DNA from 4 places in the Micromonospora cremea genome. Region 2 is predicted to be linked to each of the others. Evidence: riboswitches for the same ligand, from Rfam matches in the RefSeq annotation. Region 2 holds a riboswitch; each other region holds the start of a gene.
What was found. A riboswitch is a leader RNA that binds a small molecule or an ion and turns the genes downstream of it on or off. The one in region 2 is predicted to bind S-adenosylmethionine.

Region 1 (5,519 bases), on a different contig from region 2:
TGGACCAACCCCGCCGCCATGATGGACCCATCCCAATCGGTGGGGCAGACGCGCGACGCCGGACAGCTGCGGCTGCTCGCCGACGAGCTGATGGCGCTGCTCGACGCGCAGACGCCACACCTGATCGCGGCGTCCGCACGGGAGGACTGGCACCGGGCGCGCCTGTACGGGCGCACCTCCATCGGCCTGCTGCGCTACCACTTCGGGATGGCCGACACGTCACCCAGCCGCCTGGCGAGGCTGCTCGGCGTACGCGATTCGATGATGGCCGCCAACCTGCTCGCCATCGCCGAGCGGGGCCCTGCGCTGGTGAACGCCCACAACGGCCACCTCCAGCGGAACAAGAGCACGATGCGGATGGGCGATCTGCCGGTGGGTGGAGCGCCGGCGCGATCGTCAGCGCCCACCTGGGCCGGGGGTACGCCTTCCTCGCCACAGCCCTTGGCACGATCCGCCACCATGGCGTGGGCACGCCGCCTCCGGACACCATCGAGGGTCTGCTGTACGCGCTCCCGGAGGAGCGTCACATCGTCGACGCCCGCCGACTGGCCACTGCCCTCGCCAACGTGACGCCCGCTGCCCGGGTCTCCCCCTGGTTCGGTTACTCCCCGCTTGATCCGGCTCACCTGGCCAGCACCGACGGGATCGTCTTCGTCAAGGACGCTCGGCGGAGCTAGTGCGGTGTCCACGAACGTTCACCGGGTGTCCGGTGGTGGTTGTGGATCCTCGCCTTGTGGGCGAGCGACTCCCCTGCGGGTGGTGGGGCGGGCCTGCGCGGGCCAACTGATCCTCGCGCCGCCCGTGGGCGGCGGGGGTCACGTCGGGACCGGCCGGCACCAGGAAGGTGCCGTCCGGCTCGACGGTGCGTGAGCACCTCCGGCAGCACAACGGCTGTCGGGGTGGTGGGTCCGCCGCCCGGAATACGGGTGGCGATGATGGCAGCCGCGACCAGGTCACGGTGCCCGGAAAACCGGCAGTGCGGGCAGGACAGGATCCGCCCACGGGGTTTCGGTACCCGCCGCTGACAGGCAGGGCAGGTCAAAGACGTGCCACGTTCGTTCACCAAGCGCAGCGTGATGCCGGCCAGGGTGGCCTTGTCGGTGAGGACCTGCAAGAGCCGGCCGATCTGCCACTGCCGCAACCGCAGGTTGTGCCGCCGCCCCGCCTCGATGCCCAGCACCCCACGCGGATCCCCGACCCGCAGCTCACCGACACGCTGTTCTACCGCCCACGACACGACCGAACGGGCGGCTTCGTGCTGAGCCTGACGGACCCTGCGCCGATGCCGGCCCTGCACCATACGGGCGCGGCGCCGGTACTTGCGCCACCGCCGCGAACCCCGCTGACCCGGCTTCGGCGCCCGGCGGGCGACCGCCCGGCGGCGGGCTTTCGTGTCAGCCAGGTGCATGCGGTGCTCCGCGCGGATCGCCCGCCCCGACACCAGCAACCCCGCACCGTCCGGGCCGGCCACCGCATACGGGTGGATGATCCCCAGGTCCACCCCAGCGATCCGACCCGGGTCCGGTCCAGCGCCGGCCGGATAACTCACGATCGGAATCTCGGCACTCACGTCCAAGAACAGCCGACCACCCTCACACAGCAGCGTGATCGAGCGGACCTGCTCGAGCGGATACGGCACCTCCCGCGCCAACCTCACCCACAACGGCGACGCGCCCTTGCCCATCGGAATCCGAACCCGACGCCCCTGCAGGGCGAACGTGCCGTGATACCAACGCACCGGCACCAACCCCCGCCGCCGACGCGGGAACCCCGCCGACACGTCACCGTCCTTACGCCGCTTCGCTGCCGCGAACCACGCCTCGGAGAACCGGCGCAACACCGACCGGGCCCCCGCCGAGTCCAACTCGGCGAACGTGCCCGGCCCCGAGGCCGCCAACTCCCGACACAACTCCTGATAGCCGGACAACGGCGCGTCCCGACGGCGACGCCGCCACGCGTTCACCTCCAACACACACGCCCAAACATCACCAGCCGAACGCAACAACCCGAAACACCGCCGCTGCTGCCCGGGCGTCACCCGCAACGCCACCCGCGCGGTGCGATGCACCACCCGAGGCGCGGCAGGATCCCGACGACGAGGCACAACCACACCCAACACCATCGGTACGACAAAACCCCCGGCCGCCAACCCAGCAAACGTTAGTGGACACCGCACTAGCCTCCCCAGCGTCCGGCAACGCCCGGTGTCACCGGAACACCCCGCCGACACCGGGCTGCACGCCGAGCGACGCCTCGGCGTCTCGTTCGTGCAGGTACACGTCGAGCTGGCCAAGCGGCGGGAGGGCCGTGCGGTCGCGGCATCGCTGATCTCTATGCTTCGTAGGCGTCACGAGTGGTCAGCGTCAAGCCTCCCGGCTTGCTGACTCGGCAACCGCGCCACCCGCGCACGGTGCCCCCGGGAGAAGACCAGGCCGACCGCGAACTGCGGTACGGCAAGAGTGGGTGCCTCGGGCACCGGAAGGCGAGTTCACCGTGCCGTTCGAAGATCTGGACCTGGCCGCTTTCGCGGTCTGCCTGACCTGCGGGCACCTCCGCGATGGCGCCCCGCGTGAGCAGCGGTGCCGCTGCCAGCCGCGTACGCCGGAGTGGGAGAAGCAGTGGCGGGGGCAGGACATCCCCAGTGACCTCGACCTGTGTGTGTTGTGCGTCCGGGACACCGTCACCACCCGAACCCGGTGGTCGTGGCTGGGCTGCGAAACCTGCCGGCACGTCTCGCAGGTCGTCGGCGAATGGTACGGCCACCGCGCCGCACTGCCGCTGGGCCGGCACTCGATCATGAACGGCGACGTGGTCCCGTCGCAGACGGCCACGGCCACCGAGGTCGCCGCCTCGCTGATGGCTGCCGGACGGCGTTTCGACGCGCTGCGCGACTGGCAGCGGGTGGAGTTCGACCGGCTCGCCGAGCCACTACGCGCCGTCGGGCCAAGCGTGCCGCTGACCGAGTGGCAGCGGCGGTGGCCGCCCTCGCTCGGAGCGAGCGTCGACGCTTTCGACCGCTACGGCATCATGCCCGTATCCGACGACCTCGACCGCCTCCGGCAGGCCCAGACCCGCTTCCTGTCCACCGCTTGTTGATTGCTGGACGTCCCTGACGGGTTCGTCCCCGGCGGCGGTGGCAGCGGGTCGCGCCGGTATCGCTCTCAGCTTATGATCCTGCCGTGGAAGCGGCCGATCTGATCAGAGTTATCGCGGATCCGCAGCGTTTTCGGGTGCTGGCGGCGGTGGGCCTGGGGGCCGCCGATCGGGATCAGGTCGGCGCGATGTCCGGTGTGGACGCTCGCGGTGTCGTCGCGGCGACCGCCCGGCTCGAGTCCGCCGGGTTGATCACTGGCGGGCCGGATGGTTTCCGGGTCGACTTCCCGGGCCTGCGTGATCTGGTACGCCGGGAAGCCGTCGACGGGCGCGACGAGTCCGCCGCCCTGGAGAGCGCCCTCGACCCGTTCGTGCGCGACAGCCGGTTGCGGAGTCTTCCGTCCAAGCGCATTCGCCGGCATGCGGTGCTGGCGCACATCGTGCGGACCTCCTTCGACGAGAAGTCGTCCTATGACGAGAAGGCGGTCAACTCGGTCCTCGAACGGTGGTGCGAGGGCAGCGGGGTGGACCACGTGGCGTTGCGGCGCTACCTGATCGACCACCAGCTGATGTTCCGGGTCCGCGGCGTCTATGCGCGGAACACCGAGGTCCTTCCGGCGCCGGGTGAGGCAGAGCGATACATGGATGCGGTCGGGCTCGGCTGACCCGCTCAGCGACGCCTCTGGGTTCCTCCATCGGCATGCGGACGGCGCCGACGTGGCCGAACTTGCCGGGGTGCCGTTCGACCTGAGCGGGTGACCGCTGAGTCAGAATGGCAGCAGGCCCGCGGCCATCGCGGTGGTCACCGCCGCGGTCCGGTCGGTGACGCCGAGCTTCGCGAACGCGCGCAGCAGGTGGGTCTTCACGGTGGCCTCGGTGATGTGCAGTCGCAGCCCGATCTCGCCGTTGGACAGACCCTGCGCGACCAGCCGCAGCACGTCGACCTCCCGCGGTGACAGGGTGACCGGCCGGGGATGGCGGAGTTGGCGGAGCACCCGGCCGGCCACCGACGGTGCCAGCACGGTCTCGCCGCGGGCGGCGCCGCGGACAGCGTCCACGAGTTCGGCCCGGGACACGTCCTTGAGCAGGTACCCGGCCGCTCCGGCCTCGACCGCGCGCAGGATGTCCCCGTCGGTCTCGTACGTGGTGAGCACGACCACCCGGGTGCCGGGGGCCACGGCCAGCACATCGGCGGTCGCCGCGGCGCCGTCCACCCCGGGCATCCGTAGGTCCATGAGCACGACGTCGGGGCGTACCGCCCGGACGGCGGTGACCGCCTCGGCGGCCGAAGCGGACTCGCCGACCACCGCGATGTCCGGTTCGCCGGCGAGCATGCCGCGCACCCCGGCCCGCACCACCGGGTGGTCGTCCACCAGCAGCACCGCGATCATCGGATCGGTACCTCCGCCCGTACCGTGGTGCCGGCTCCGGGGCTGGACGCCACCCGCAGCGTACCGGCGACCTGCTCGACCCGGTTCCGCATGCCGGCCAGACCGTACCCGTCGCCGGCCGGCGGGGTGGTGAAGCCGCGGCCGTCGTCGCGGACCTCCAGCACGACGACGTCGTCCCGCCGTTCAAGGCGTACCTCGACCCGGCCGGCGGCGGCGTGCTTGCGCGCGTTGGCCAACGCCTCCTGGGTGACCCGCAGCAGGACCACCTCGACCGGGGTGGGCAGCGGGCACGGCGTTGCGGGGATGGCCAGGGTGACCGGCACGCCCGTCTCGGCGGTGAGCCGGTCCGCCACCCGCCGCACCGCCTCGACCAGTGGCGACCCGGCCAGCTCCGCCGGGGTCAGCGCGGCGACAAGGGCCCTCGCCTCGGCCAGGTTGGCCCGAGCGGTGGTCACGGCGAGGGCCAGGTGGCGGCGGACCTGCCCGGCATCGCGGTCCAACTCCGCGTCGGCGGCCTGAATCAGCATGACGACACTGGACAGTCCCTGGGCGATGGTGTCGTGGATCTCGCCGGCCAGCCGTTGCCGTTCGGCGTCGACGCCGGCCTGCCGGGACAACCGGACCACCTCGTCACGGGAGGCGGCCAGCTCGTCGACCAGCGCGGCCCGCCGGTCGGCGTCGACGAACAGGTGCTGCACCCAGCCTCCGGTCACCGACACCACGACGGCGATCATCACGGCCGCCAGCAGCGACCCCCGGGCGTCCGGGCCGCCGCCGGACCGCAGCCAGTCCAGCACCACCTGGACGGCGGTGAACACCACCACCGCGCCGACCGCGGGCGTCGTCGGCAGCAGCATGAACGCCTGCGGCAGGAGCACGAACAGGGCGAACGACGCGGACGACGCCAGCGCCACCGCCGCCACGTAGAGCGCGAGAGCGACCCCCAAATAGAGGTACGCCCGCCAGCCTCCGACCCCGTACCGCATGAGCGCCCGGCCGAAGGCGGCGTACCAGATGCTGATCGCGGCCAGCAGT
Region 2 (5,519 bases):
CGCCGGCCGGGCGTCGGCCTTGCCGGCCAGCCCCACCAGCTCCAGCTGGGCCCGCGCGACGGCCTCCGCCTCGTCCTCCCCGAGCTTGCGCAGGCGCCGCAGCGCCAGGGTGACGTTGCGCAGCACGCTCATGTGCGGGAAGAGGTTGAACTGCTGGAAGACCATGCCCACCCGCTGCCGCAGCGCGTCCGGGTCGTCGCGCAGCACGCTGCGCCCATCCAGCAGCACATCGCCGCGGTCCGGTTCGATCAGCCGGTTGATGGTGCGCAGCAGAGTGGACTTGCCCGACCCGGACGGCCCGATCACGCAGGCCGTCGCGCCGCGCGGCACGGCCAGGTCGACGCCGCGCAGCACCCGGCTCGGTCCGAAGGCGAGGTGCACGTCGCGTACGTCGAGGCTGACCGAGGTGGTCGTGCTGGCGGTCATCGCCGGTCCCCTTCCGTCGCGCCGGACAGCGCCGACTCGGTGTCGTCCTCGTCCTCGTCGGCAGGCGCGGTGGCCGGCCGGCCGTGGCGCAGCCGCCAGTCGATCCAGTTGACCGCGTGCGTCAGCGGAACGGTCAGCGCCAGGTAACAGAGCCCGGCCAGCAGCAGCGCGGACTCGTTGCCGGTGGTGGCCGCGTAGTCCTGCCCGATCCGGAACAGCTCCCGCTGACTGGCCACCAGTCCGAGGAAGTAGACCAGGCTGGAGTCCTTGATCAGCGCGATGAGCTGATTCACCCAGGCCGGCAGCACCCGCCGGATGCCCTGCGGAATGATCACCAGCCGCATCGCCTCGCCCCAGGAGAAGCCGAGAGCCCGGGCGCCCTCCAGCTGCGCGGCCTCCACGGACTGGATGCCGGAACGGAAGATCTCCCCGATGTACGCCGCCGCGATCAGCGACAGTGCCAGAATGCCCAGCGGGTAGGGGTCGGGTCCCCAGACCTGCATGCCCAGCGGCGCGAGCCCGACGCCGATCAGCAGGATCGTCGCCGCGGCCGGCAGCCCCCGGAACACATCGGTGTAGACCCGCGCCGGCCAGCGCAGCCACCGGCTGCGGGAGATGCCGGCGACGGCCAGCAGCAGGCCCAGCACCGAGCCGAGCAGGGCGGCGGAGACCGCCAGGATCAGCGTGTTGGGCAACCCGACGGTCAGCATCTCGGGTAGCGCCTCGCGCATCGCGTCCCAGTCGAAGAAGGTCTCCCACAGGGTGCTCAACGGATCCATCGGTCGCCTCTCCTACCGCCCCGCTCGCTCGTCACCGGGTGTCTCAGGACGCAGCCGACGCCGACGCCGACGCCGACGCCGCGGCCGGCACGGTCACGGAGCCGCTGCCCGGGTGGAAGTCCGCCGGTACCGGCCGGCCCGGGTAGTACTGCGCCTGCAACCGGCTCCAGGTGCCGTCCGCGATCACCTCGTCGAGGCCCTTGTTCAGCGCCTCGCGCAGCTTGTCGCCGCCCTTGGCCACGGCGTACGCGGTCGGTGCCGGGCTGAGCTGCTTGGCCGCCACGGTGATCTTGCCGTTGCTGTCGGCGGCCGACTTCTCGCCGATCTCGGCCGGGGCGATCCACGCGTCGGCGGTGCCCGCCTTGAGCTGGTTGATCGCGCCGTTGTAGTCCGGCACCCGGACCGGGTTGAGCTGCTCGCCGGTGGCGTAGTCGTCCTGGACGGTGCCCTGCACCACCACGACCCGCTTGCCGGCGAGCTGGTCGAAGCCGGTGATCGGCGAGCCGGCCGGCACGTCCAGGCCGAAGTAGCCGAAGTCGTAGCCGTTGCCGAAGTCGACCGTCTTCTTCCGCGCCTCGGTGATGGTGATCGAGGAGCTGCCGACGTCGAACTTGCGGTTGTTGACCTGGGAGAGCAGGGCGGAGAAGTCGGTGCCGACGAACTCCACCTTCAGGCCGAGCTTGCTGGCCACCGCGGTCAGCAGGTCGTTGTCGAAGCCGGTGAACCTGCCGTCCTTGAGGTACACGTTCGGCGGCGCGTCGGTCAGCGTGCCGGCGCGCAGCACGCCCGGCTGCGCCAGGCCGTACGGATTGCCGGCGGCGTCGGACGAGGTGTCGTCGCCGCAGGCGGTGAGAGCGGTGGCGGCCAGGATCGTGGCCGCGCCGAGGGCCGCGGCGCGGGTCAGGGCAGGAAGAAATCGCACAGGTGTCTCCGAAGGTTTCGCAGCGGCGGGCACAGACGTGCGCCGCCGACGGTGCGCCCGGTGGGCGTACCGCTGGGATGGGGTTCGAAAAGGGGTGCGCTAGTACGCTGCGTGGCCGCGACAGGCGGCGCTGCACACCCGCATCATGTCCACGTGCCGCCGCCGGGTCAGTGCCGGTGGTGGCCAGCCGGTGCGGGAATCCGCGGCGTCGGCCGATGGGATGGTGCTGCTGAGGATGCGCATGGTTCTCCCGGGTCTGTGCTGACCTGGGTGCCAGGCCACGCTTGCACCGACGTCGTGCCGGTGCCTGGTCTTCACCCGGGGCACCCCACCGCGGAGGAGGGTTGCCGGCCTGCGAGCCGGGGCTTCGCGCTGGCGCTCATGACCTGTGCCGAGGCTAGCAGCTTGGGGCGGCGGATCGTCCAGTCGTTATGACCACGCTCACCGTCCGCGACGAACATCGACCGAGCGGGTCAGCCGGCGTGCACGTGCGGCCGGCGGCTCCGGTCGGGCTCCTGGCGGCGCAGGATCTCCCGGGTGACCGGGGCGACTTCGCCCTGGCCGAACGCCAGGTAGCGCAGGAAGTTGCCGAACGGGTGGCCCTCGGTCCACTCGAAGTAGATGTGCGGGCGCCGCCGGGTCTGGTCGCGGATCTCCAGCAGCACAGCGGCCAGCGCGTTGGGCACCGAGGAACTGGCCAGGCTGAGTACCAGGTACTGGTCGTGCACCACGCTGCCGCGCACCAGCAGCTCGGTTTCGAAGTCCGACGGGTCAGTGACCGTCACCTCGACGAAGATCACGACGCTGTCGGCCGGGAAGTCGTTGTCCGCGACGGTCTGGGCGAGCTTGTCGCGGTACTCCGCCGGGTCTCGGCTGGCCGGCTCGTGCGCGATCAGGCGGACCCGGCGCCCGGCGCACTCGTCGATCAACCGTGCTGCCTCGGGGTCCAGCTCGACCCGACGGACCCGCAGTTCGAAGGCGCGGTTCAGCCGGGACAGCAGCGATACCACGATCATCCCGCCGATGAAGCAGGCCGCGATCTTCACGCCGTCGGGGCGCTCCACCACGTTCGCCGCGGTGGTGTAGACGAAGAACACCGCGATGGCCGCGAACGCGACCGTGCGGCCGCGCTGGCGCCGCCGCCGTGCCGCGAGGGTCACCGCCGTCGCCGCCGAGGTGATCAACACCAACACCCCGGTGGCGTACGCGCCGCCCTGCGCGTCCACGCTCGCCCGGAAGACGACCGTGATTAGAAACGCCACCGAGGTGAAGACCAGCACCAGCGGCCGAACGGCCCGGGCCCAGGTCGGTGCCATGCCGTAGCGGGGCAGGTAGCGGGGTACGAGGTTGAGCAGGCCCGCCATCGCCGAGGCGCCCGCGAACCAGAGGATCCCGATGGTGGACAGGTCGTAGACCGTGCCGAACACCTCGCCCAGGTATTCGTGCGCCAGGTAGGCCAGCGCCCGGCCGTTCGCCGGCCCGCCCGGCTGGAACGCCTCCGGCGGGATCAGGACGGTGGTGGTCACGCTGCTGGTGACCAGGAAAACGCTCATGATCACGGCGGCGGTGGTGAGCAGCAGGCGGGCGCCGCGGATGCGGCCCAGCGGCCGGTCCTCCGAATCCTGCCGATCCCCTCGGATGTGTGGCATCACCGCCACCCCGGTCTCGAAGCCGGACAGGCCCAGCGCCAGCTTCGGGAAGACCAGCAACGACAGCCCGACCACCATCCACGGGTCGCCGTGCCCGGTGGTCAGTGCGGTGGTCCAGTCCCCGACCGCGCTCGGGTGCGTCACCACCCGCCACAGCGCGGCGGCGATCACGACCGCGTTCAGCGCCAGATAGACCGCGACCAGGACGACGGCGATCCCGATGGCCTCGGTGAATCCCTTGAGGAACACCGCGCCCAGCAGCGTCACCAGCAGCAGCGTGAGCAGCACCTGGTGCCCCTTGAGCCCGCTGGGCAGGAACGGGTTCTCGTCGATGTGCGCGGTCGCGTCGGCTGCGGAGAGGGTGATGGTGATGATGAAGTCGGTGGCCGCGAAACCGAGCAGCACGAGCACGAACAGCTTGCCGGGCCAGAAGCTCAGCAGGCGTACCAACATGGCGATGGAGCCCTCACCGTGTGGGCTCTCCACCGCCACCCGCCGGTAGACCGGCAGCGCGCCGAGCAGCGTCACCAGCACCAGCACCAGGGTCGCCACCGGCGAGAGCGCGCCGGCGGCCAGCGCGGCGATGCCCGGCTGGTAACCGAGCGTCGAGAAGTAGTCGACGCCGGTCAGGCACATCACCTTCCACCACGGATGGTGCCGGTGCTCCGGTGGGCGGGCGTGCGGGCCGTGGTGCTGCACCGCCTGCTCCGAACCGCCGTCGAACAGCCAGGCCCGCAGCCGCCCGGTCCGGCGGCCGGCGCGCCTGTCGACCTCCATCGGCGCTTCCCCCGTCGTCCGCCCACGGTCACCGTGAGTATCCGCCAGCGGGGCGGTGCCCGTCCGCCGGTGCGCGGAACCCAGCCAACGCGGCTGGCCGCCGGGCAGCGCGTCGGAGGGTTTCGGGCCGTGGGCACCGGGGAAGCAGCGCCTCCCGGCGTCCCGCCCGAACGGTCCGGGTGGTGCGGGCAGCCGCCGGACGGTGCGGGAGGGAGCGGCTCATGGTTGGCGGCCGTCGGTTCCGCCCGGGCGGTGGCTTCGGCCGGCGGCTTGACGAGCACGAGGTCCGCGTCGGCGAGCCGCCGCAGAACGAGCCGACGACACCGCCCACCGGCGGGCTGGTCGACAGCGCCGTCTACGTCCACGGGCATCGGTTCGCGTCGCCCGACGGCCTCGCCGAGACGTACCGCTGTCTCCAGGAGCAGGACGGTGCGATGGCCTGGATCGGGTTGTACCGGCCCGACATCGACCAGATCACCTCGCTGGCCCGTGAGTTCCGGCTGCACGACCTGGCGGTGGAGGACGCGATCAACGCCCACCAGCGGCCCAAGCTGGAACGGTACGGGCACACGCTCTTCGTGGTGCTGCGCGCCGCCCGCTACGACGACCAGCGGGAAGAGGTCGCGTTCTCCGAGCTGCACCTGTTCATCGGGCCCGGATTCGTGATCACCGTTCGACACGGTGAGGCGCCGGACCTGGCCGCGGTGCGGCGGCGGATGGAGACCGACGCGCAGATGCTCGCCCAGGGCCCGGAGGCGGTCCTGTACGCGATCCTCGACCAGGTGGTCGACGGCTACGCGCCGGTGGTGGCCGGGTTGGAGAACGACATCGACGAGATCGAGACGGAGGTCTTCGGCGGCGACCCGAACGCCAGCCGGCGCATCTACGGGCTCAGCCGCGAGGTCATCCAGTTCCAGCGGGCCGCCCGCCCCCTGCTCGCCGTGCTCGACGCGCTGGCGGACGGCG
Region 3 (5,519 bases), 2.6 Mb from region 2:
GCCAGGCTGGCAGCGCGGCGATGGCGGCGGTGACCAGCTCGTCGGTGCCGGCGTGCGGGTAGCGCACCGCCAGTTCCACCCCGAACGGGCTCGCCTCGGTGGCGACCCGGTCGCCGGTGCCCGGCTGGTCGAGCGGGAAGTCGCCACCCAGGTACGCCTCGAAGGCGGCCTTACCGTCGGCGGCGGCGGTCTCGCCGTACACGCGAGGGCTGGGGGATTCGGGATAGGCGGACCAGTAGCCCCGCTCCGTGATCGCGGTCAGCGCACGGTTGAGGGTGTCGGCGTGCCTGTCGTACAGGGGATGCGGGGTCTCCGTCATGTCCGCCATCATGCCGCAGCCGTGTCCGGGAGCAGAAGCGCCAATGCCCGACAGCGCGGCAGCCGGCATCGCGGGCCAGCGCGGTGACGGTGCTTCAACTCCCAAATGACTGCCGGCGGCGGGTCGCGCTGCTCACGTACGCCTCCCCCTGGGGAATCGGTACTGCCGGGTCTTCCCGGCGTACGTCAACGGCGAGGTGTTGCGGAAGCTGGGCGACCGGCTGTCCTGGCGGTGGATCAACCTTTGGCGGCACACCGACCCGGTGGGCGGGCGGATGTTCGCTCCGACGCCCGCCACGCCCGACGACCCGGCGGCCCGGGTCGACCGCCGGGGTACGGGATCCCAAAGGGTTGCTCATCCCGCCGACCGACACCGTGCCGCCGCCGGTGCACGGGCACCGGTTCATCCCCGACGAGGACTTCCACGCCGCGATCCGCGACCTGACCGGACAGTTGGACGGGCCGGACGGGTGACCACCCGGATCAGAGGGTGAGCTGCCAGTCGGTCCAGGAGTCCACCGGACGGAAACCGAGCCGCTCGTTGATCGCCACCATGTAGCTGTTGCTGGCCGCGTTGAAGGTGTCGATCACGCGCACCGCGGGCTCGTGAGTGAGCAGGTGGTGCAGGTTTTCGACCTTCGCGAGCAGGCCGAGGCGGTGCCCGCGGTGGTCCGGGTCGACGATGGTGATCTGCTGGAACGCGTGCCAGTCCGCGGACGCGCCCACGTCCAGCAGGGTCCAGGCGACCAGCCGGCCGGACGCCTCGTGCCGCACCCCGAGGTGGTAGCGCCGCCGGCCCCGGGCGTCCAACGCCCGCTCGGTGCCCCGGACCCGCTCGGCGTCCACCCGCTCCGGCTCCCACTGCACGTCCCCCATGGGCGCGTCCATGAGCAGCCGGCCGTCCAGGTAGGCGACGTCCGCGACGTACTCCTGCGGGGTCGCGCCCTGCCAGCAGACCGACTGGTAGCCCCGGGCCAGGGTGTGGGCCTCGGCCAGCGCCGCCCTCAGCGCGGCCCGGTCGATGTTGTCGACCTCGAGCCGGCGGCGCACCTCGGCCAGCGCCGGCTCGGCGCCGGCCGCGGCGGCGAACGCGCCGCCGGCCGCCGACCGCGCCGGGCCGCCGGGCAGCGCGGAGACCGCCATGCCGAGCACCCGCTTGCGACCGCGCTGGCGCAGCAGGCGTACGCCGTGCGCCAGCAGCTCCCGGCCGACGCCCCGCCGCCGCAGTGCCGGGTCCACCACCACCTCGGCCGTGGCGTTGTCGGTGTTGTCGAGCTGCGGCAGCTCGAGCTGGAGGTAGCCGGCCGGCACGCCGTCCAGCCGGGCCAGCGCCCAGAGGGTGTCGGTGCCGGGCATCGGCGTGTGGAAGAGCGCGTCGAAACGTCGCCGGCAGAAGGGCGGGAAGTCCGGCAGGTCGGCGTCGTTGGCCGCCGCGCCGATCCGGTACGCCTCGTCGACCGCGGCCCGGTCGGCGCCGTCGAACGACGCGATGGTGATGGTCATGCCGCTGAGCGTGCACCCCGGAAAAGCGATCGGGCCAGCGAATTTAATCGCTGGCCCGATCGGACGTGGTCGGGAGGGACACTCGCACAACGCCTCCGGCGTTGGGTCGCAAGAACTTCAAAAGTCTCCGGCGAAATGCCCTCCCGCACGGAGCATCTTGCGCCGTCCGGTTCCTGCCGTCAAGTCCAGAGCGGCGGGTTTTCCACACTCACAGCTAAAAGCCAGTTACCCGGCGGATCGGCCCGATCCCCCGTCCGGGCGATCCCCCATCCCCCGCCCGCCCACCCGGCAAACCACCCGCCGCGGTCGATCATGAAGTTGGCGACGCCGACACCGGCGTGTCGCGCCGCCAACTTCATGATCAACGGGTGCGGCGGTGGGGTGGGTCAGCCGAGGAGGCCTGCGTCTCGGGCGGCGCGGAGGGACGGCTTGATGTGGTGGGTCGGACCGACCTGGTTGGCCACCGCGTCGATGGTCTTGAGGCCCTCGCCGGTGTTGAACACGACGGTCTCCGCCGTGGGGTCGAGCCGGCCGGACTCGACCAGCTTGCGCAGCACCGCCACGGTGACCCCGCCCGCGGTCTCGGCGAAGACCCCGGTGGTACGCGCCAACAGTCGGATGCCGGCGCGGATCTCGTCGTCGTCGGCGTACTCCATCCAGCCGTCGGTGCGACGGACGGCCTCGATGGCGTAGAGGCCGGCGGCCGGGTCGCCGATGTTGAGCGACTTGGCGATGCCGGTGGGCTTGACCGGGGTGATCGTGTCGGTCTCGGCGTGCAGGGCGGTGGCGATCGGGTTGCAGCCGGCGGACTGGGCGCCGAAGACCTTCCAGCCCTCGGCCGGCGCCTCGACCAGACCGATCTCGACCAGTTCGGAGAACGCCTTGTCAATCTTGGTGAGCAGCTCACCGCTGGCCATCGGGATGACCACCTGGGCCGGGATCCGCCAGCCGAGCTGCTCGGCCACCTCGTACCCGAGCGTCTTGGAGCCCTCCGCGTAGTACGGCCGGACGTTGACGTTGACGAACGCGGTGTCCTCAAAGTCGTCGGTCTCCACCAGCTCGCCGCAGAGCCGGTTCACGTCGTCGTACGAGCCGTCGATCGCGACCAGCTCACCGCCGTAGACCGCGGTGGTGACGACCTTGCCCTGCTCCAGGTCGCTGGGAATGAAGACCACCGACGGCACCCCGGCGCGGGCGGCGTGCGCGGCCACCGAGTTGGCCAGGTTGCCGGTGGATGCACAGGCGAACCGGGTGAAGCCGAGCGCCCGGGCGGCGGTGAGCGCCACCGAGACGACCCGGTCCTTGAACGAGTGGGTCGGGTTGGCGCTGTCGTCCTTGACCCAGAGCGGCGCGGTGATGCCCAGCTCGGCGGCGAGGTGCGGGGCCGCCACCAGCGGGGTGAGCCCCGGGTCGAGGGTGACCCGGGTGGCCGGGTCCTGACCGGCGGGCAGCAGCGCGGCGTACCGCCAGATGTTGTTGGGGCCGGCCTCGATCTGCTCACGGGTGACGGTGGCCAGGGCTGCGGCGTCGTAGTCGACCTCCAGCGGGCCGAAACACTCGTAGCAGGCGTGCTGGGCGGCGAGCGGGTAGCGGGCCGAACATGCGCGGCAGACCAGGGCGCGGGCGGGGCTGGCGGAGGTGTCGATGCCGGAGGCGGCGAGCGTCGACGTCATGTCGAGGGTCCTCTCATCTTTCCCCGCATCGCACGGTGCGGCGGGGACGGAATTGGCACCTGCCCCGCGGGTCGCTCAGCGGTGAGCGCGCGGGGTGGTTGCCGGGGCGTCGTCGGGCCGTATCCCTCAGCCCCTCTGGATGAGGTATGCAGTTGTGCCATCGAGTCTAGGCAACGCCGGGCGTCGCCTCCACCGCAGATCCCACGCTGTGAGCCGGCAGGACCGGACGGGTGGGGTCAGCGGGCGGCCACCGCCACCGGGTCGACCACCGCGACCGGGTCCGTCACCGCGGCCGGCCCGGGCTGGGACGCCACCCGGGCCCGGGTGGCAAGGTTCGCGGCGACCAGGGCGGCGATGGTGATCGCGGCCCCGACCAGCTCGACCGGCTCCGGCCGGTAGCCGCGGGCGATCTGCACCGCGAAGGTGGTCACCGGGACCACGTTCATGAACAGGGCGGCGTTGGCGGCGCCGAGCCGCTGCACGCCGGTGTTCCAGGCCAGCACCGCGACCACGGCGCCCAGGATCACGGCGTACGCCAACTGCGGGGCGACCGCCACGAGGTCGGCGGCGGCCGGCGCGTGCTGCCAGCCGATGCCGTCGGCGAGCACGCTCGCGGCGAGCATGGCGACTGTGCCGGCGAGCGCGGTGAGGGTGGTGTAACGCAGCGGCGACCAATCGCCGAACCGGCTGGCGCCGTGGGTGTAGATGGCCCAGCCGAGCACCGCGCCGATCATCATCAGACCGCCGAGGCCGAACTGACCGAGCCCGGCCAGGCTCCCGCGCGTGATCACCAGACCGACGCCGAGAAGCGCCACCAGGGAGAGGGCCAGCAGGAGCGGCTTCGGGCGTACGCCGTCCCGAGCCCAGCGGACCAGCTGGGTGATGACCGGGGTGGTCGCCACGAAGAGGGCGATCTGCTGCGGTGCGGCGTGCTCGAGCGCCAGGTTGGTGAGCACGTTGAAGCCGGCGAAGCCGACCACGCCGAGCACCACCACCTCGGCCGCTCGGCCCCCGAGCCGCAGCGCGCCGGCGCCCTCGCGGAGCAGCAGGATGCCGACCAGGATGACGGTGGCCAGCAGGTAGCGGGCGGTGGTCAGGTTGAGCGCGTCGACCCGGGTCAGCGCACTGGCCAGGATCGGGAACATCACTCCCCAGCTGAGCACGGCGAGTAACGGGTAGGCGGCGGCGCGGGATCGCATCGGCAGCTCCAATGTTCGAGTATCTTCGAACCAACGACACCGACCCTAGGGGGATGTTCGACAATTGTCGAACAACGGTTACACTGGTCACATGGAGCCGCACGAACCCGACCTGGCCGCCGTACCGGTCACCGCCGTGCTGGCCGCACTCGCCGACGACGTGCGGCTACAGATCGTGCGGGCACTCGCCGAGGGCGGCGAGCGCGCCTGCGGCACCTTCGAGTTCGGCGTCTCCAAGGCGACCCGCAGCCACCACCTGAAGGTGCTGCGCGAGGCCGGCCTGACCCGCACCCGCGCCGCCGGCACCAGCCGCTACGTCCGCCTCCGCCGCGACGAACTGGACCGCCTCTACCCCGGCCTGTTGAACGCGGTCCTCGCTCAGCCCAGCCAAGGCTGACGTCGACCGGGGGCGCCGGCCGACCGGCGGGGGCAGTGACGCCCGGCCGGGGCCGTGACGCCCGGCCGGGGCAGTCACGCCGGTCCAGATTTGGGGCAGCTCGACAGGGACGAACGACAGTTGACGCCGGGTCGACACGAGGGCGGGAGCTGTCGAGATCGAGGGGCCGGGCGGCGGTGCGAGGCCCACGTGGGCAAGGATCGGTGAATGATCTACCGCGACGCGGCAGCACCGCGACGGGCCAGCGTGGCGATCGCGATGGTGCTCGCGCTCGCCGCCTGCGCCCCCGCCGACCATCGCGGCCAGGCCGGGGACGGACCGAGCACAGCGCCCCAGCTCACGAGCATGCCCGGCCCGACGCCCTCGGCGTACGTCAGCCCGCCGTTCTGGTGCCCGGAGTCGGGCGTCCGGATCCGGTCGAGGGGGTCG
Region 4 (5,519 bases), 2.6 Mb from region 2:
AACCCGCGCCAGGATCTGCCCCGGCGCCCCGGGCCGCCGCCCGCCACCGGTCCAGTAGATCGGCCACCGCCCGAGTCTGCCGCATCCGGCCGCCACCTGCGGGGCGGGAGGATTCAGCGGGCCCGCCACGGGTAGTCGCGCCCATGGCCGTGGCCCGGGACAAGCGACCTCCGTTGGTGCGGCGGACCGCGCTGCGTGAAGGGTTGGTGGATGTCGACGGCGCGCGGATCGCCGAGGCCACCGAGGAGTTGCGGCATCGCAGCCGGGCCAACCTGCACGACCGGCTGCACCGGGTGCGGATGGCCGGCGGACTGGCCCTGCAGGCCGGGCTCGCCGCCGGGCTGGCGTACTTCATCTCGCACCGGTTGCTCGGCAACCCGCAGCCGGTCTTCGCGCCGATCTCCGCGGTCGGCACCCTGGCCGCGTCGGTCGGCCAGCGGTTCCGCCGGACCGTGGAGCTGATCGTCGGGGTGGGGATCGGGGTGGCCATCGGCGACTTCCTGATCTACCTGCTCGGCACCGGGGCGTGGCAGCTCGGCCTGGTGGTCACGGTGGCGATCCTGCTCACCATCTTCGCCGGGGCCAGCGTGGCCATCGTCATCCAGGCGGCGGCCACGGCGGTGCTGATCGTCACGCTGAGCCCGTCGACCCAGAACCTGGAGATTCCGCGGTTCGTCGACGCGTTCCTCGGCGGTGGGGTCGCGCTGCTGGTGACGGCGGTCCTGCTGCCGTTGAACCCACTCCGGGTGATCAATCGCGCCGCCCGGCCGGCGCTGGACCTGCTGGCCGGCCAGCTCGACGCCACCGCCGAGGGGTTGCGCAACCGGGACCGCGCAACCGTCCAGCAGGCGCTGGAGCGGCTGCGGAACAACAAGGAGGAGCTGGCCACGTTGGGCGAGGCGATCGAGGGTGCGAAGGAGACCGCCACCCTCTCCCCGGCCCGCTGGCACCGGCGCGACGAGCTGACCCACTACGCGGAGGCGGCGGACCCGATCGACCGGGCGATGCGCAACAGCGGCACGTTGGTCCGCCGGTCCGTGACGCTGATCGAGGACGAGGAACCGGTGCCGGACACGATGCCCGACGCGATCAAGCACCTCGCCGAGTCGGTCCGGTTGCTCAAGCACGAGTTCGCCGTGGGCGAGGAGCCGGAGAAGGCCCGAGAGCGGTCGCTGCGGGCGGTCAGCGAGGCCGGTCGGGCGTACGGCGCCGGGGTCGGCTTCTCGGGCAGCGTGGTGGTCGCCCAGATCCGCACCACGGCGAGTGACCTGCTGGTGGCCTCCGGAATCGAGCAGGAGGAGGCGAACCGGTGCATCCGCACCGCCTTCGGGGAGCAGGAGCGGCCGGTCGGTGAAACCGCCGAGCCAGGCGCGACGCCGAAACCCCCCACCGCCCCACCGGTCGGCTGACCGGGTCGCCGCGCCGCCGGCTCAGCCCAGCGTGGCGAGCGCGGCGAGCAGCCGGTCCACCTGGGCGGGGGTGCTGCCCAGGCCGACGCTGGCGCGCAGCGCGGTGGGCGGCAGGTCCCGCCGGCCGGTGCGCCCCGCCGCCTCGGTGAGCAGCCGCCGAGCCAGCGGATGGGCGCAGAACAGCCCGTCCCGTACGCCGATCCGGTGGTCGGCGGCCAGCCGGGCGGCCACCTCGGCCGAGTCCCGCCCGGCGACCACGAACGAGACGATGCCGACGCGGGGCGTGTCCGGGCCGAAGGTGCGCAGCTCCACCACGTGCGGCAGGGCGGCGATGCCGGTCCGCAGTCGAGCCAGCAACGCCTGCTCACCGGCGGCCAGCGCGGCCCGGTCCGCCCCGGCCAGCGCCGCGCACACCGCGGCCAGCGCCACCGCGCCGAGCAGGTTCGGCGTGCCGCCCTCGTGCCGTGCCGGGCCGGTCGCCCAGGTCACGTCGTGCGTGGCCGGCCCGACGTGGCTGGTGGCTCCGCCCCCGGCCAGGTACGGCGGTGCGGCGTCCAGCCAGTCCGCCCGGCCGACCAGCACGCCCGCGCCGAACGGCGCGTACAGCTTGTGACCGGAGACGGCCAGGTAGTCCACGTCGAGCGCGAGCAGGTCGACCGGGGCGTGCGGGGCGAGCTGCGCGGCGTCGAGGACGATCCGGGCCCCGTGCCGGTGGGCCACCCGGGCCAGTTCGGCGACCGGCCAGCGCTCACCGGTCACGTTGCTCGCCCCGGTCACCGCGACCAGCACCGGCAGCGCCGCGTTGCTGTCCCGGCGCAGCTCGGTGAGGGCGGCGGCGAGGGCGCGTACCGCCCCGGCGGGATCGGTGGGCACCGGCAGTCGCACCGAGCCACGCGGCCAGGGCAGCAGGTTGGCGTGGTGCTCGCCGGCGAAGGTGACCACCGTCGTGCCTGCGGGCACCGCCCGCGCCAGCAGGTTGAGCGCGTCCGTGGTGTTGCGGGTGAAGATCACGTGGTCGTCGGCGCGGGCGCCGAAAAAGTCGCCCACCGTCTGCCGGGCCCGCTCGTAGGCCAGCGTGCAGCGCCGGGACAGCGCTCCCGCACCGCGGTGCACGCTCGCGTACCAGGGGAGCAGTTCGGCCACCGCGTCGGCGGCGGCCCGCGCGCACGGCGCGCTGGCCGCGTAGTCCAGGTTGATCTCACCCGGTACGCCGAGGACGTCGAGCGGCCGCGACGGGGCCGGCGCGGGCGTGGTGCCGGACCGGGTGGGCAGCGAGGGTACGAGAGTGACGGACACGCCGGAACCTCCGGGGTCAGGGACCCCGGGTGCGATGTCGGGACGGGGTCCGCGCTTGCCCAGCACGCCGATCGGGCTGGGCCCGGTCATCACCCGGGGCACCCCACCGCGAACTCGACGAGGGTTGCCGGCCAGCAAGCCGGGGCTTGACGCTGGCGCTCGTGACCTGTCGGCAGCATACCGGCTGCCGATGGGCCCGGACCAGCCGGCGACGGATGGCTACGCTGACCGCATGGCCGACACCCCGCCCGGTGCACCCCTGCCGTCGCCGCCCGCGCCCGCAGCCCCGTCCTCCGGCGAGGCGCCCCGGATGCCGCTGCGCCGCCTGGGCTGGCGGCGCTTCCTGGTGCTGGCCGGGGTGGTGCTGTTCATCGCCGGGTGCGCGGTGTTCATGGTCTTCACGCTCGGCCAGTCGCTCGGCGTTCGGGCGTTGCTGATCGGGGTGGTCGCCGCCATCCTGCCGGTGCCGGTGCTGGTCGCCTGCTTCCTCTGGCTGGACCGGTACGAGCCGGAGCCGCTGAAGTATCTGATCTTCTGTTTCGCCTGGGGCGCGTTCGTCTCCACCGCCGCCTCGCTCACCGTGAACGAGTTCGCCGCCGCCCGGTTCGCTGACTGGGGGCTGCCGGCCGCGCTCACCGGGGTGCTGGTGGCGCCGTTCATCGAGGAGCTGACCAAGGCCCTCGGCCCGATCCTGCTGCTGGTGTTCCGCCGCCGGGAGTGGTCCGGCATCACCGACGGCCTGGTCTACTGCGGCCTCTCCGCGGTCGGCTTCGCCATGGTGGAGAACATCCTCTACCTGGGCGGGTACGGCTACGCGACCGGCGCCGACCGGTACGGCCCGGCGACGGGGACCCAGCAGGTCATCGCCATCTTCATCGTCCGGATCCTGCTGTTCGGGTTCGCCCATCCGCTGTTCACCTCGATGACCGGTGTGGGGCTCGGTGTCGCGGCCCGTACCGCCGACCGGCGCGTGCGGGTGCTCGCCCCGGTCGCCGGTCTGCTGCTGGCGATGATGCTGCACGGCACCTGGAACCTGCTGCCGACGCTCACCCAGGCCACCGGCGAGGCGCTGATCATGCTGTACGGCTTCCTGGGCCTGATGGTGCCGATCTTCTTCGGCATGGTGGGGCTGGCGGTGTGGCTGCGCGCGTGGGAGGGACGGCTCACCGAGCGGACGTTGCCGGACTACGTGCACGCCGGCTGGCTGAGCCCGCCCGAGGTGGCCGCGCTGAGCAGCCTCGGTCGCCGGCACGCGGCCCGCAGCTGGGCGCGGCGGGTGGCCGGGGACGCCGGGGTGCGGGCGATGCGCGGGTACCAGTTCGCCGCCACCCGGCTGGCCCTGCTGCGCGACGGGTCGCTGCGCGGCCTGGATCGCAAGCCCGCCGACCTGGAACGGACGGCCACCGAGGAGCGGGAGCTGCTGGAGGCGATCACCGCGTACCGGTCGTTCTTCGTCGGGCGGGACCCGCAGGCTCCGGCCGGGGTCTGGGACGGCAGTCGCTACCACCTGCGCTTTCCGGACGGCTCGCAGCGTCCGGTGGCCGCGCCGGAGGAGCCGGTGGTGCCGATTCCGGTGGTGCTGGCCGCGCCGCCGCCCCCGGTGGGACATGCCCCGCCCGGCTGGTACGGCCCTCCGCCGGCGGCGCCCTGGCCGTCCGGTCACCAGTGACGGCCGCGGCGGCTCAGGTCATCAGGGTGGTGAGGAAGTCACCGAGGCCCTGGGCCATCGCCATCAGCCCGGCCCCGATCGCCTTGAACATCTCCGCGGCGCCGTCCGGCCGGAACGCCATGAAGTAGATCAGGAACGCGACGCTGCCCCAGGCCAGCAGCTTCTTCACGAATACCGGCATCGTCCCTCCCCAGGGCCACGGTCGCCGGATGGCTTCCCTTCGTGCGGGCTGGCAAACGGCGCGCGGCGGGGCCCGGTGGCCGGGGGAGGCGCGTCAGAGGTAGAGGCCGGTGGAGTCGTTCTCGATCCGCTCGGCGGCCACGGCGTGGACGTCCCGCTCCCGCAGCAGCACGTACCCGCGGCCGTGCAGCTCGACCTCGGAGCGTTCGTCCGGGTCGAAGAGCACCCGGTCGCCGGAGACGATGGCGCGGACGTTCGGCCCCACTCCGACGGCGGTGGCCCAGGCGAGGCGCTTGCCGACCGCGGCGGTCGCCGGGATGACGATGCCGGCGGTGGAGCGGCGCTCGCCCTCGCTGCCCTCCATCCGCACCAGCACACGGTCGTGCAGCAGGCGGATCGGCAGGCCGGCGTCGAGATCCTGGTCGGCGGTCACGCCGCAGACGCTACCGTGTCGGCGACGGCCGGCCCGACGGTGGTTGCGGCGGAGGCGGCCGGGGCAATGTGTGGCGGAACTGCCCTATGGTGTCGGGAACGGACGTAGGCTGTCCGACCTGTCGCTGTGGGCGGACCGGTTCTCTGCCAGGAGGTGCGCTTGAGCCGCTTCGAGCGGGTACGCGGGCGGCTCCGCCGCGCCTACCAGTCGTCACGGGAGTCGGTACGCGCCGATCGGAACGCTTCGAGCGACACCCCGGAGCCGGCCCGGGTGGCCTCGCCCGTGGCGCCGGGTCCGACCGCGCCGCCGTCGGCCACGGTCGTCGGCACGGAACCCCCGGTGGACCTGCACACCTCGACCGCCAGCCGGGACGACGCCGACGTTCCGCACGGGCTGCGGATCGCCGCCGCCTGGTGCTGGCGGCTGATCGTCATCGGCGTGGTGGCCTGGGCGCTGCTCCGGATCGTCGGCACCGTCAAGATCGTGATCATCCCGTTGGCCATCGCCCTGCTGCTCTCGGCGCTGCTCGCGC

Region 1: another riboswitch for S-adenosylmethionine. It lies ahead of BUS84_RS04615 (hypothetical protein); the one in region 2 lies ahead of BUS84_RS33405 (ABC transporter substrate-binding protein).
Region 3: another riboswitch for S-adenosylmethionine. It lies ahead of thrC (threonine synthase); the one in region 2 lies ahead of BUS84_RS33405 (ABC transporter substrate-binding protein).
Region 4: another riboswitch for S-adenosylmethionine. It lies ahead of BUS84_RS20940 (aminotransferase class V-fold PLP-dependent enzyme); the one in region 2 lies ahead of BUS84_RS33405 (ABC transporter substrate-binding protein).

What each region holds. Positions count from the first base shown of each region.
Region 1 is NZ_FSQT01000001.1:1,020,462-1,025,980, reverse strand. It holds partial or broken gene BUS84_RS40870 (erythromycin esterase family protein) at 1-294, shown strand, start outside; gene BUS84_RS41140 (TraB/GumN family protein) at 393-677, shown strand; gene BUS84_RS04620 (RNA-guided endonuclease InsQ/TnpB family protein) at 674-2,122, opposite strand; SAM riboswitch class IV at 2,346-2,466, shown strand; gene BUS84_RS04615 (hypothetical protein) at 2,464-3,096, shown strand; gene BUS84_RS04610 (DUF2087 domain-containing protein) at 3,180-3,758, shown strand; gene BUS84_RS04605 (response regulator) at 3,861-4,484, opposite strand; gene BUS84_RS04600 (sensor histidine kinase) at 4,481-5,519, opposite strand, start outside.
Region 2 is NZ_FSQT01000002.1:4,243,774-4,249,292, forward strand. It holds gene BUS84_RS33395 (amino acid ABC transporter ATP-binding protein) at 1-426, opposite strand, end outside; gene BUS84_RS33400 (amino acid ABC transporter permease) at 423-1,205, opposite strand; gene BUS84_RS33405 (ABC transporter substrate-binding protein) at 1,249-2,127, opposite strand; SAM riboswitch class IV at 2,403-2,514, opposite strand; gene BUS84_RS33410 (amino acid transporter) at 2,601-4,553, opposite strand; gene corA (magnesium/cobalt transporter CorA) at 4,775-5,519, shown strand, end outside.
Region 3 is NZ_FSQT01000002.1:1,638,003-1,643,521, forward strand. It holds gene paaN (phenylacetic acid degradation protein PaaN) at 1-319, opposite strand, end outside; gene BUS84_RS40725 (hypothetical protein) at 670-792, shown strand; gene BUS84_RS21015 (GNAT family N-acetyltransferase) at 802-1,821, opposite strand; gene thrC (threonine synthase) at 2,208-3,494, opposite strand; SAM riboswitch class I at 3,505-3,640, opposite strand; gene BUS84_RS21025 (DMT family transporter) at 3,731-4,693, opposite strand; gene BUS84_RS21030 (ArsR/SmtB family transcription factor) at 4,785-5,090, shown strand; gene BUS84_RS21035 (DUF4232 domain-containing protein) at 5,298-5,519, shown strand, end outside.
Region 4 is NZ_FSQT01000002.1:1,617,938-1,623,456, reverse strand. It holds gene BUS84_RS20950 (HD domain-containing protein) at 1-67, opposite strand, end outside; gene BUS84_RS20945 (FUSC family protein) at 150-1,409, shown strand; gene BUS84_RS20940 (aminotransferase class V-fold PLP-dependent enzyme) at 1,431-2,681, opposite strand; SAM riboswitch class IV at 2,752-2,872, opposite strand; gene BUS84_RS20935 (PrsW family intramembrane metalloprotease) at 2,896-4,374, shown strand; gene BUS84_RS38680 (hypothetical protein) at 4,388-4,555, opposite strand; gene BUS84_RS20930 (GroES family chaperonin) at 4,649-4,987, opposite strand; gene BUS84_RS20925 (AI-2E family transporter) at 5,147-5,519, shown strand, end outside.